Regions from separate parts of the Clostridium sardiniense genome, predicted to be linked through region 2. Evidence: a T-box and tRNA genes for the amino acid it is inferred to sense, from the RefSeq annotation. Region 2 holds a T-box; the other holds one or more tRNA genes.
The links. The T-box of region 2 lies ahead of serS (serine--tRNA ligase). A T-box ahead of a tRNA ligase gene usually reads a tRNA of that ligase, here a tRNA-Ser.
Positions count from the first base shown of each region.

Region 1: it has a tRNA-Ser gene. The T-box ahead of serS (serine--tRNA ligase) is inferred to sense a tRNA for this amino acid. The anticodon was not compared.

Region 1 covers NZ_JAIKTU010000017.1:22,255-26,696, reverse strand. The annotation lists gene K5V21_RS16960 (dihydrofolate reductase) at 1-458, shown strand, start outside; gene K5V21_RS16955 (NAD(P)H-dependent oxidoreductase) at 695-1,363, shown strand; RNA gene ffs (signal recognition particle sRNA large type) at 1,599-1,863, opposite strand; tRNA gene K5V21_RS16945 (tRNA-Ser) at 1,867-1,956, opposite strand; gene K5V21_RS16940 (hypothetical protein) at 2,246-2,461, opposite strand; gene K5V21_RS16935 (2-hydroxycarboxylate transporter family protein) at 2,634-3,974, opposite strand; gene K5V21_RS16930 (NAD(P)-dependent malic enzyme) at 3,999-4,442, opposite strand, start outside.
Region 2 covers NZ_JAIKTU010000008.1:1,881-6,322, forward strand. The annotation lists gene K5V21_RS10540 (NAD(P)/FAD-dependent oxidoreductase) at 1-1,214, shown strand, start outside; gene K5V21_RS10545 (DUF1667 domain-containing protein) at 1,232-1,465, shown strand; T-box leader at 1,537-1,743, shown strand; gene serS (serine--tRNA ligase) at 1,813-3,087, shown strand; gene K5V21_RS10555 (Cof-type HAD-IIB family hydrolase) at 3,150-3,962, opposite strand; gene K5V21_RS10560 (YfhO family protein) at 4,116-4,442, shown strand, end outside.

The DNA of each region.
Region 1 (4,442 bases), on a different contig from region 2:
ATGCAATAGGTAAGGATAATTCTCTTTTATGGCATATTTCAGAAGACCTTAAAAGATTTAAAGAAATAACTTCAGGTAATAAGATACTTATGGGAAGAAAAACATTTGAATCTCTACCTGGAATACTTCCAAATAGGCCACATATAGTTCTTACTAGAGATATTAATTTTAGTGTAGACTCTGATAAAGTAACTGTAATTCATAACTTAGATGAAGTTATAAGTAATTATAAAAACTCTGATGAAGAAATATTTATAATTGGTGGGGGAGAGATATATAATTTACTTATGCCTTATGCAGATAAGCTATACTTAACAAAAGTTAAGAAAGATTTTAATGCAGATACATTCTTTCCACAGATTAATATGAATAAATGGGAAGTTATCCACACTTCTGGTGATAAAACTGATGATAAAAGTGGATTAATTTTTGAATTTATAGATCTTATTAGAAAGTAATTTTAAGCTACCTCATACTTGAGGTAGCTTTTTTTATTTTTTATATAATATAACCAATAATCTAATTATTAAGTGTTATAAAAGTATTTTCTTTAAATTTTTCAATGTATATATAGTTATTTCTCTATAGTTTCTAAAAAGTACCTACTTGTAATAAAATTTATCTAATACTATTATACAAACTAAGGAAAACTAATATTAATATAAGTAATGTATAAATGAAAGGTGGTAAAATTATGGAAAATATAAAAAATTCTATTATAAAGGCTTATAATTTTAGACATGCTTGTAAGGAATTTGATTCTTCAAAAAAGATTTCTGATGATAATTTTAAATTTATACTTGAAACAGCTAGACTATCTCCTAGCTCCTTTGGATTTGAACCTTGGAAATTCTTAGTTATTCAAGATATAAGTTTAAGAGAAGAACTTAAACCGCTTTGTTGGGGAGCTCAAGGTCAACTACCTACAGCAAGTCACTTTTTAATAATATTATCTAGAAACATAAATGAAATGAAATATGACTCTAAATATATATTAAACTTTATGGAAAATGTTCAAAAATTACCTAGTGATGTAATACCTATTAAGAATAAGTTCTATAAAGATTTTCAAGAGAATCAATTTAAACTTTTAGAAAGCGATCGAGCAATTTTTGATTGGGCATGCAAGCAAACTTATATAACATTAGCAAATATGATGACAGCTGCAGCTCAAATAGGAATAGATTCTTGTCCTATGGAAGGCTTTGATAAAGATCAAGTTGAGAATTTACTTATAAATAAAGGTATATTAGATAAAAACCATTTTGATGTTTCTTGTATGGTTGCTTTTGGATATAGAAAAGCTGATCCTCAATTTGCTAAAACAAGGCAGTCTCTTGATAAAATAGTAGAATGGATATAAAAAATTAATTCATTATATAAATAAATCTATACAAAATATATAGTTATAAATATTTTGTATAGATTTATTTTATCTTTAACAAGAAAAAGAGGGCTCTTTACTTCTTGGCTTGCAAAGTTCCCTCACTTTCTTATCCTATTGTTTTTGTCCTATATTGTTAATCCTATTGAAGAGTAACCGAATTAAATTATTTTATTGAATATGTACTTTAATATTCAAAATTAACATTAAAAAACCGTGCACCTCGCTTCGACAGTAGCTTATACGCGTTACCTATGCAGTTAGCTCAGGCCAGATTTATCCACGGCACACGGAAGGATCCACTTATTGCTGCTTCCTTCCGGACCTGACAAGATTCATGGGCTCCCGTTGCGTGGGACCCAGCCATCAACACCACTTACATAGGGCAGGCCGTACAAACTAAAGCCTCCCCGAGGAATTCGACCCTGCTGTAGCGGATTGCAGGTTACAGGGCACCGCTAACTCCCCATCTAGCACGGTTCTGGCGGAGAGAGTGGGATTTGAACCCACGGTAGAGTTTCCCCTACACACGCGTTCCAGGCGTGCTCCTTCGACCACTCGGACATCTCTCCATAAAGTATTTAATTATTAAGCTTAAATAGTTTTAACTACAATTAAACTTAATATACTAAATCCGTTATAAAACGATATTTAGTTTTGATACTTTTTCATTCTATCATAAATACTATTTTAGTTCAATAGAAAGATTTATCCTTAAAATTCTTATATTTTTATTGTTGCAATATTTTTTTAATTGAATTTAATTTTACTTATTAAATTATAATAAACATATAAAAATTAGATAAATATTTCTACCTTTTGTATGTTTATAAATAATATTATAATTATTTTTTATAGAATTTATTTTTTAATCTTTTTATCATCACTCTTTTTATTACTATTAGCTTTTCTCTCTTCAGCATATAATTGCTTTTTTATTTGTCCATTTATTAAAAATATAGGCATTAAGAGTACGAATATAGCTATTCTAATTACATTATTATGTATAAATATCATTGATATTAGTCCAATTATCTCAATAACACTTAGTATATGAGTAAGTTTATTTGAAAACATATAATCACCTCTAATATACATTATAATAAAATAGCTCTTAAATACCTAGTTTATATAAATTAAAAAATCCTCCTCTACCTATTTGTATTAAGCTAATCAAAGGAGGATTTTTTAATCTCAATATCAGAAATCGTTTACCCAAATTGCAATATCATCTTATTTCCTTTATAAACTAAAGCCATATACTGAAAAGTACTCCTGCAACTACTAAAATTAGAGCTCCTCCAAGCCTTGTAGCAATCTGAGCATATGCCATCAAATTCATTCTTTTTGCTGCTCCTAATATTTCTAAATCTCCTGATCCACCTCTATTAACATGGCATAATCCAGCTGCTATAGAAGATTCTATTGGATAGAACCCAAATATTTTAGCAGTTATCCAAGGTCCAATTATTGCTCCTAAAACAGCAAATAATGATATTATTACAGTAGTCACATTAAATGCTTTTAGCAATTCTCCAAAATCAACCATAGCTATACCAACACCAGCTATTAATACGTAGAATAAATTACCTACCATAAATTTTTGAACTTGCTTTGCTCCAACCCTTATACCTTCTGGAACTATATTTAGAGCACAGGCTATTAATACAAATACAACCATATATGCAAATGGATGAATTACTATACCACCTATAGTTGGGAAGAATCCTTTACCAAATAAGTTTGCTAAACAATAGAATGCAAGTATTATAAATAATCCAGCAGCCGCATCTTCCATGGTTACTTTTAAGTTAGACTTTTCTTCTTTCGCATTAACGCTACCCTTTATTAATTCACCATGGCCTGTTAAATTTGGCTTCTTGTTTCCTATTCCATTTAATATCGCTCCTGCAATAATAGCTATAATATTTGCTATAGTTAATATTGCCATAGCAGAAGAATACCATACTTTAGGATCCTTTCCGGTTACTTGACCCCATATTTGGCTCATAGGTATAGCACCTGCTCCATTTCCACCTCCCATGATAGGAAGAGCATAATTTAATATAACTTCCTTAGGTGAAACTCCTGTAATTAATCCTCCAATTACAGCAAACCCTGCCGCAGTAATTGTCGCTATAAGTACCATAGGAATAAATCCTCCAATAGTCTTTGCTAAAAATTTTCTATCAATAGATAACAATGACCCACAAATCATTATAGATATGTATAATTCTAAAAATCCACTATCAAAAAGGGTTTTCACATTATGAACATATACAGTTGGAATAAATCCCATATATACAGCCCATGAAGTAGCTAAAAATGCTAATATAGCTCCACCGCCTAAATAATCTTTCCAAATTGGAATTGAATCACCAATTTTACCTAAGATTATCCCACAAGTAAATACTAAAAATATACTTCCAACCATATCTTTTGGTAAAGACTTAGTTTCTATTCCCAATATAATTATGACCGCTCCAATAATAAATAATGGCATAGGAATCCCAAAAAGATTTAATTTAATAAACTTTTTCAAAGGTCCAATTTCTTGACTCTCATTCTTATTTCCACTTTGTAATTCCATATAATTTTCCTCCTTAGATATTTATTATTTAAAATTTAATCTTACAGTCTCTGAAACTGCATCGACTATATTCCCTTCAAACACTCCAGGTATCACTTTATTTGGCTTAGGATTATCCACCAATGAAGCTAATTTCTTTGCAATACTTAACATTAAATCATAAGTTACATCATTAGCATTAGCTTCTAATAGCCCCTTAAATAAGCCTGGAAAAACCAAAATATTATTTACTTGATTTGGATACGCTGGTCCACCTGTAGCTATTACAGCTGCTCCAGCCTCCTTAGCTATCTCGGGTTTAACTTCTGGTGTTGGATTTGCGAGAGCAAATATAATAGGATCCTTACCCATAGTTTTTATCATGTCATATGTTAAGACATTCCCCTCTGACAAACCAATAAATACATCACTATTCTTAATGACATCTTCAAGGGAGCCTTTAAGCTTATCTGGATTCGTTATTTTTGC
Region 2 (4,442 bases):
GCGGTCTTATTAGGGAAGCTTGTGAGAAATTTAAAATTCCATATAAGAAAGTAGGCTCTCTTAGAATAGCTACTAATGATGCACAATGTGCTAAGCTTGAGGAAATGTATTTAAATGCAAAAGATAGAGGTATATCTGGAGTTAAATTAGTTAATGATAGTGAAATAAAAGAGATAGAGCCTAATTTAGATATAGAGGTAAAAAAGGCTTTATATTCAAAAAATACAGCTATAATAGCCCCTTATCACTTATCAATAGCATATGCAGAAGTAGCGGCTGATAACGGGGTTAATTTTAGGCTAGAAGAGGAAGTCTTAAATATATCTAAAATAACTACCAAAACAACTAAGGGATTTGATGTAATTACAAGCAAAAATAAATTTAAATGTAAGGTAGTTATAAATACTATTCCAGACGAAATATATGTTTATGATAATAACAGGATAGAAGAAAAATCAGAGGAAATAATTCAAAAGAAAATGAACTACTTTTTAGCTGAGGATAAAATTAAAAATAGTCTTAAAAAGATAGTTGTTAATGTTATTGATGAGCAAACATTTGTTATAAGTTCTCCTATGATTAATGGTGGTACTATGTTTGGTGTTAAGAATACAAATGTATTAGATACTAATAAGGGTGTTTATTTTAGTAAATGTATCGTACCTAGCGTAACTAAGGAAGACATTAGTGAAATGATTAGAGAAGTATATAAAAGAGACGAAATGGTTATTGATAATAGTAAATTCGATGATGGATATATAAGAGTTACTGGTAAGCATTATGGTAAAGTAACTATAGCGCCAGCTATTGCGCAGAGTATACGAAATGATATAGTCTACGGAATGAATTCTACATTAAAGAAAAATTTTGTTGATAAGAGAAGAGAATTTTATAGATTTAAAAATTTAAATAGGGATGAAATAAATGAAATAATAAATCTAGATAGAAGATATGGAAATATTATATGTGCATGTAATAAAGTAAGTGAAGGCGAAATTGTAGATTGTATTAGAAGACCACTTGGTGCTAGAACAGTTGAGGGAGTTAAAAAAAGAACAGGAGCTGGATATGGTAATTGCCATGGATCATATTGTATTAGAAAAATAGTAAATATATTGGCAAGGGAAATGGATAAAAGCCCAACTGATATAGTTAGAAATTCAAAGGATTCTAAAATTGTATCAGGAAGAATAAAGGAATTTGATGAGGTCTAGTTTAGGGAGGAATACTTTTGGGTAAGAAAGATATTTTCACTAGTGTTGTGAGAATTAAAGGAGATATTAAGCATAAGGTTGTACCTGTAAAGAGTAGTGATAAGGTTGATATAGCTTTATGGAAAGAGTTTTCTAAAGTTATAGGGAGAATATATGCAAGTACACCTATTAATACTGGAGATATTATATGTAAAAATATATTAAATACAGGTATAGATATTGTATGTAGTAAAAGAATAGATAATGAGTAACAAATATATTGAGTAAAATATTGACAAAGAAGCTTGGAATGTAATATATTAGAGATAATCGTATAAAATACTTTAAACCGATGATAAGGATAAGTAATTTTAATTAGGCTTTAAGAGAGTCAGTGGTTGGTGTAAACTGATAGTTTTAATTAACATGAATCCACCTTTGAGGGACTGTGAACACAAGCAGTACGGTGTGAATCGTTAAATTTATTAAGAGGATAAGGAAAATTTTCTTATCAATTAGGGTGGCAACGCGGAGTCTATTCGTCCCTGTATTAGGGATAATAGGCTCTTTTTATATGTAAAAAATTAAATGATTAAATAGATTTTAGGAGGAAATAGAAATGTTAGACTTAAAAAGAATAAGAAATAATCCAGAAGAAATTAAGTTAGCTTTAACTAACAGAGGAGAAGATTTTGATGTAACTATTATTGATGAATTAGTTAAATTAGATGAGGAAAGAAGAAATATTTTAAGTGAAGTTGAAGTATTAAAGAGTAAGAGAAATCAAGTTTCAGCGGAAATTCCAAAGCTTAAAAAGGCTGGAGAAGATGTAGCTCCAATAATGGCTGAGATGAAAGAGCTTGGAAATGAAATAAAAGAACATGATACTAAGCTTGCTGAAGTTAATGAGAAAATGGATTATATAATGCTTAGAATTCCAAACATACCAAATCCACAAGTACCAGAAGGGGACTCTGATGCTGATAATGTTGAGATTAAGAGATGGGGGGAAACTAGAGTATTTGAAGGCGAACCAAAGGCTCACTGGGATTTAGGAACAGACCTTGGTATACTTGATGCAGAAAGAGGCGGAAAGGTTGCAGGTTCAAGATTTACATTCTATAAAGGATTAGGAGCTAGACTTGAAAGAGCTGTTCTTAACTACTTTATGGATAAACATTCAGATGATCATGGTTATACTGAAATATTACCTCCTTATATGGTTAATAGAAATAGTATGACTGGAACTGGCCAATTACCTAAATTTGAAGATGATGCATTTAAAGTAGAGAATAATGGATTCTTCTTAATACCAACGGCAGAAGTACCAGTAACTAATATGTATAGAGATGAAGTATTAAATGGAGAGGACCTTCCAATAAAGCATGTTGCTTACTCAGCTTGCTTTAGAGCAGAAGCTGGATCAGCAGGTAGAGATACTAGAGGTCTTATAAGACAACATCAATTCAATAAAGTTGAATTGGTTAAATTCTCAAGACCAGAAGATTCATATGATGAATTAGAAAAGTTAGTTAGAGATGCTGAAGAAGTTCTAGAAGAGCTAGGATTACCATATAGAAAAGTTAGAATATGTAAGGGCGATTTAGGATTTACTGCAGCATTAAAGTTTGACTTAGAAGTTTGGATGCCAAGTTACAATAGATATGTTGAAATTTCAAGTTGTTCAAACTTTGAGGATTTCCAAGCTAGAAGAGCTAATATTAAATTTAGAGACGGAAAGGGTAAGCCTCAATTCGTTCATACATTAAATGGATCAGGATTAGCTGTAGGAAGAACAGTAGCAGCTATACTTGAAAACTACCAAAATGAAGATGGAACTGTTACAGTACCAGACGTTTTAAAGAGATATATGGGTGTGGATGTAATAAAGTAATATAAATTTATATACAGAATAGCAGGAATTTAATAAATCCCTGCTATTTTGTATGAATAATTTTATAAAGATAATGATTCTAAGTATTTAACAACTCCATCATTAACATTTGAGTCAATTATAGAAGTAGATAAGTCTTTTATGTCTTTTGCAGCATTTTTTACTGCATAACATTCATCAGATATCTCAAACATAGGAATATCATTTAAGTTATCACCAAAAGAGACTAATCTATCGAAGTTAAAAAGGCTCATGATTTCTTTTATGGAATTAGCTTTTGAAGATTTGTTACTATATATTTCTAGATTATAAAAACCTTCGTTATAAACATCTTTATAAGCAATAGCATATATATCTTCTATATCTTTTACTTTATTATATATATTCATTACAATATCTTTTTTATTTAGTAGTAAAAAATATAGAACATTTGAATCTTTAGGCAAAGAAGCATTTATAAAGGTTTTATGAGGACTTCCTGCTCGATCTTTTATAAATTTTTCTTCAACATGATTGTTAATTTTATCATAGTATGCGTTTATATGATTATCACAAAGTGTATATGATAATGCAGAAATTTTGTTTTCTGATAATATAGATAGTATTTTATCTACTGGATTAGGTAAAATAGGATTAAATTTTAAATATTTATTATTTTCTATATCATATATTGCAGCACCATTCATCACGACTACAGGTAGCCTGATATCAATATCTGATAATATAGGTACAACCGTTGCTGGAGTTCTTGCTGTTGCAATAGAAAAGTTCAAGCCATTTTTTATAAGATTTTGTAGATTGGATTTTGTATAGTTAGAAAGCTTAGCAGTGCTATCTAACAAGGTCCCATCTAAATCTGAAATATATAAATTCATAAAATTCCTCCGATTTCATTTAAAAGATAAATTTCCAATAATTATAATATAAATGGTTGTATTATTCAATTAATAAATATTATAATATAATTCGATGATAATGAATTAAATGTAATATTATGGATAATAATATATAGTAGTGGAGGCGAAAAAATGAAAAAAAATAAAAAAAGTAATGTAAGCATATACTTACTAGCATTTTTAATTCCTATAATAATAATGATAATAGTTTATGCTATTTCTAAAATATATCCCTTTGGTGATAAAACATTATTATTTAGAGATTTAAGAGGACAATATATAAGTTATTTTGGTGCTTTTAGAAATGCCTTATTAGGTGACGGGAGTTTATTATATTCATTTACAAAGGAGATGGGTGGAAATATGTTTGGGCTTACAGCTTACTATATGATGAGCCCATTTAATATAATTTTATTGTTATTTCCTAAGGAAATGATTACCGAAGCTATTTTAGTTATG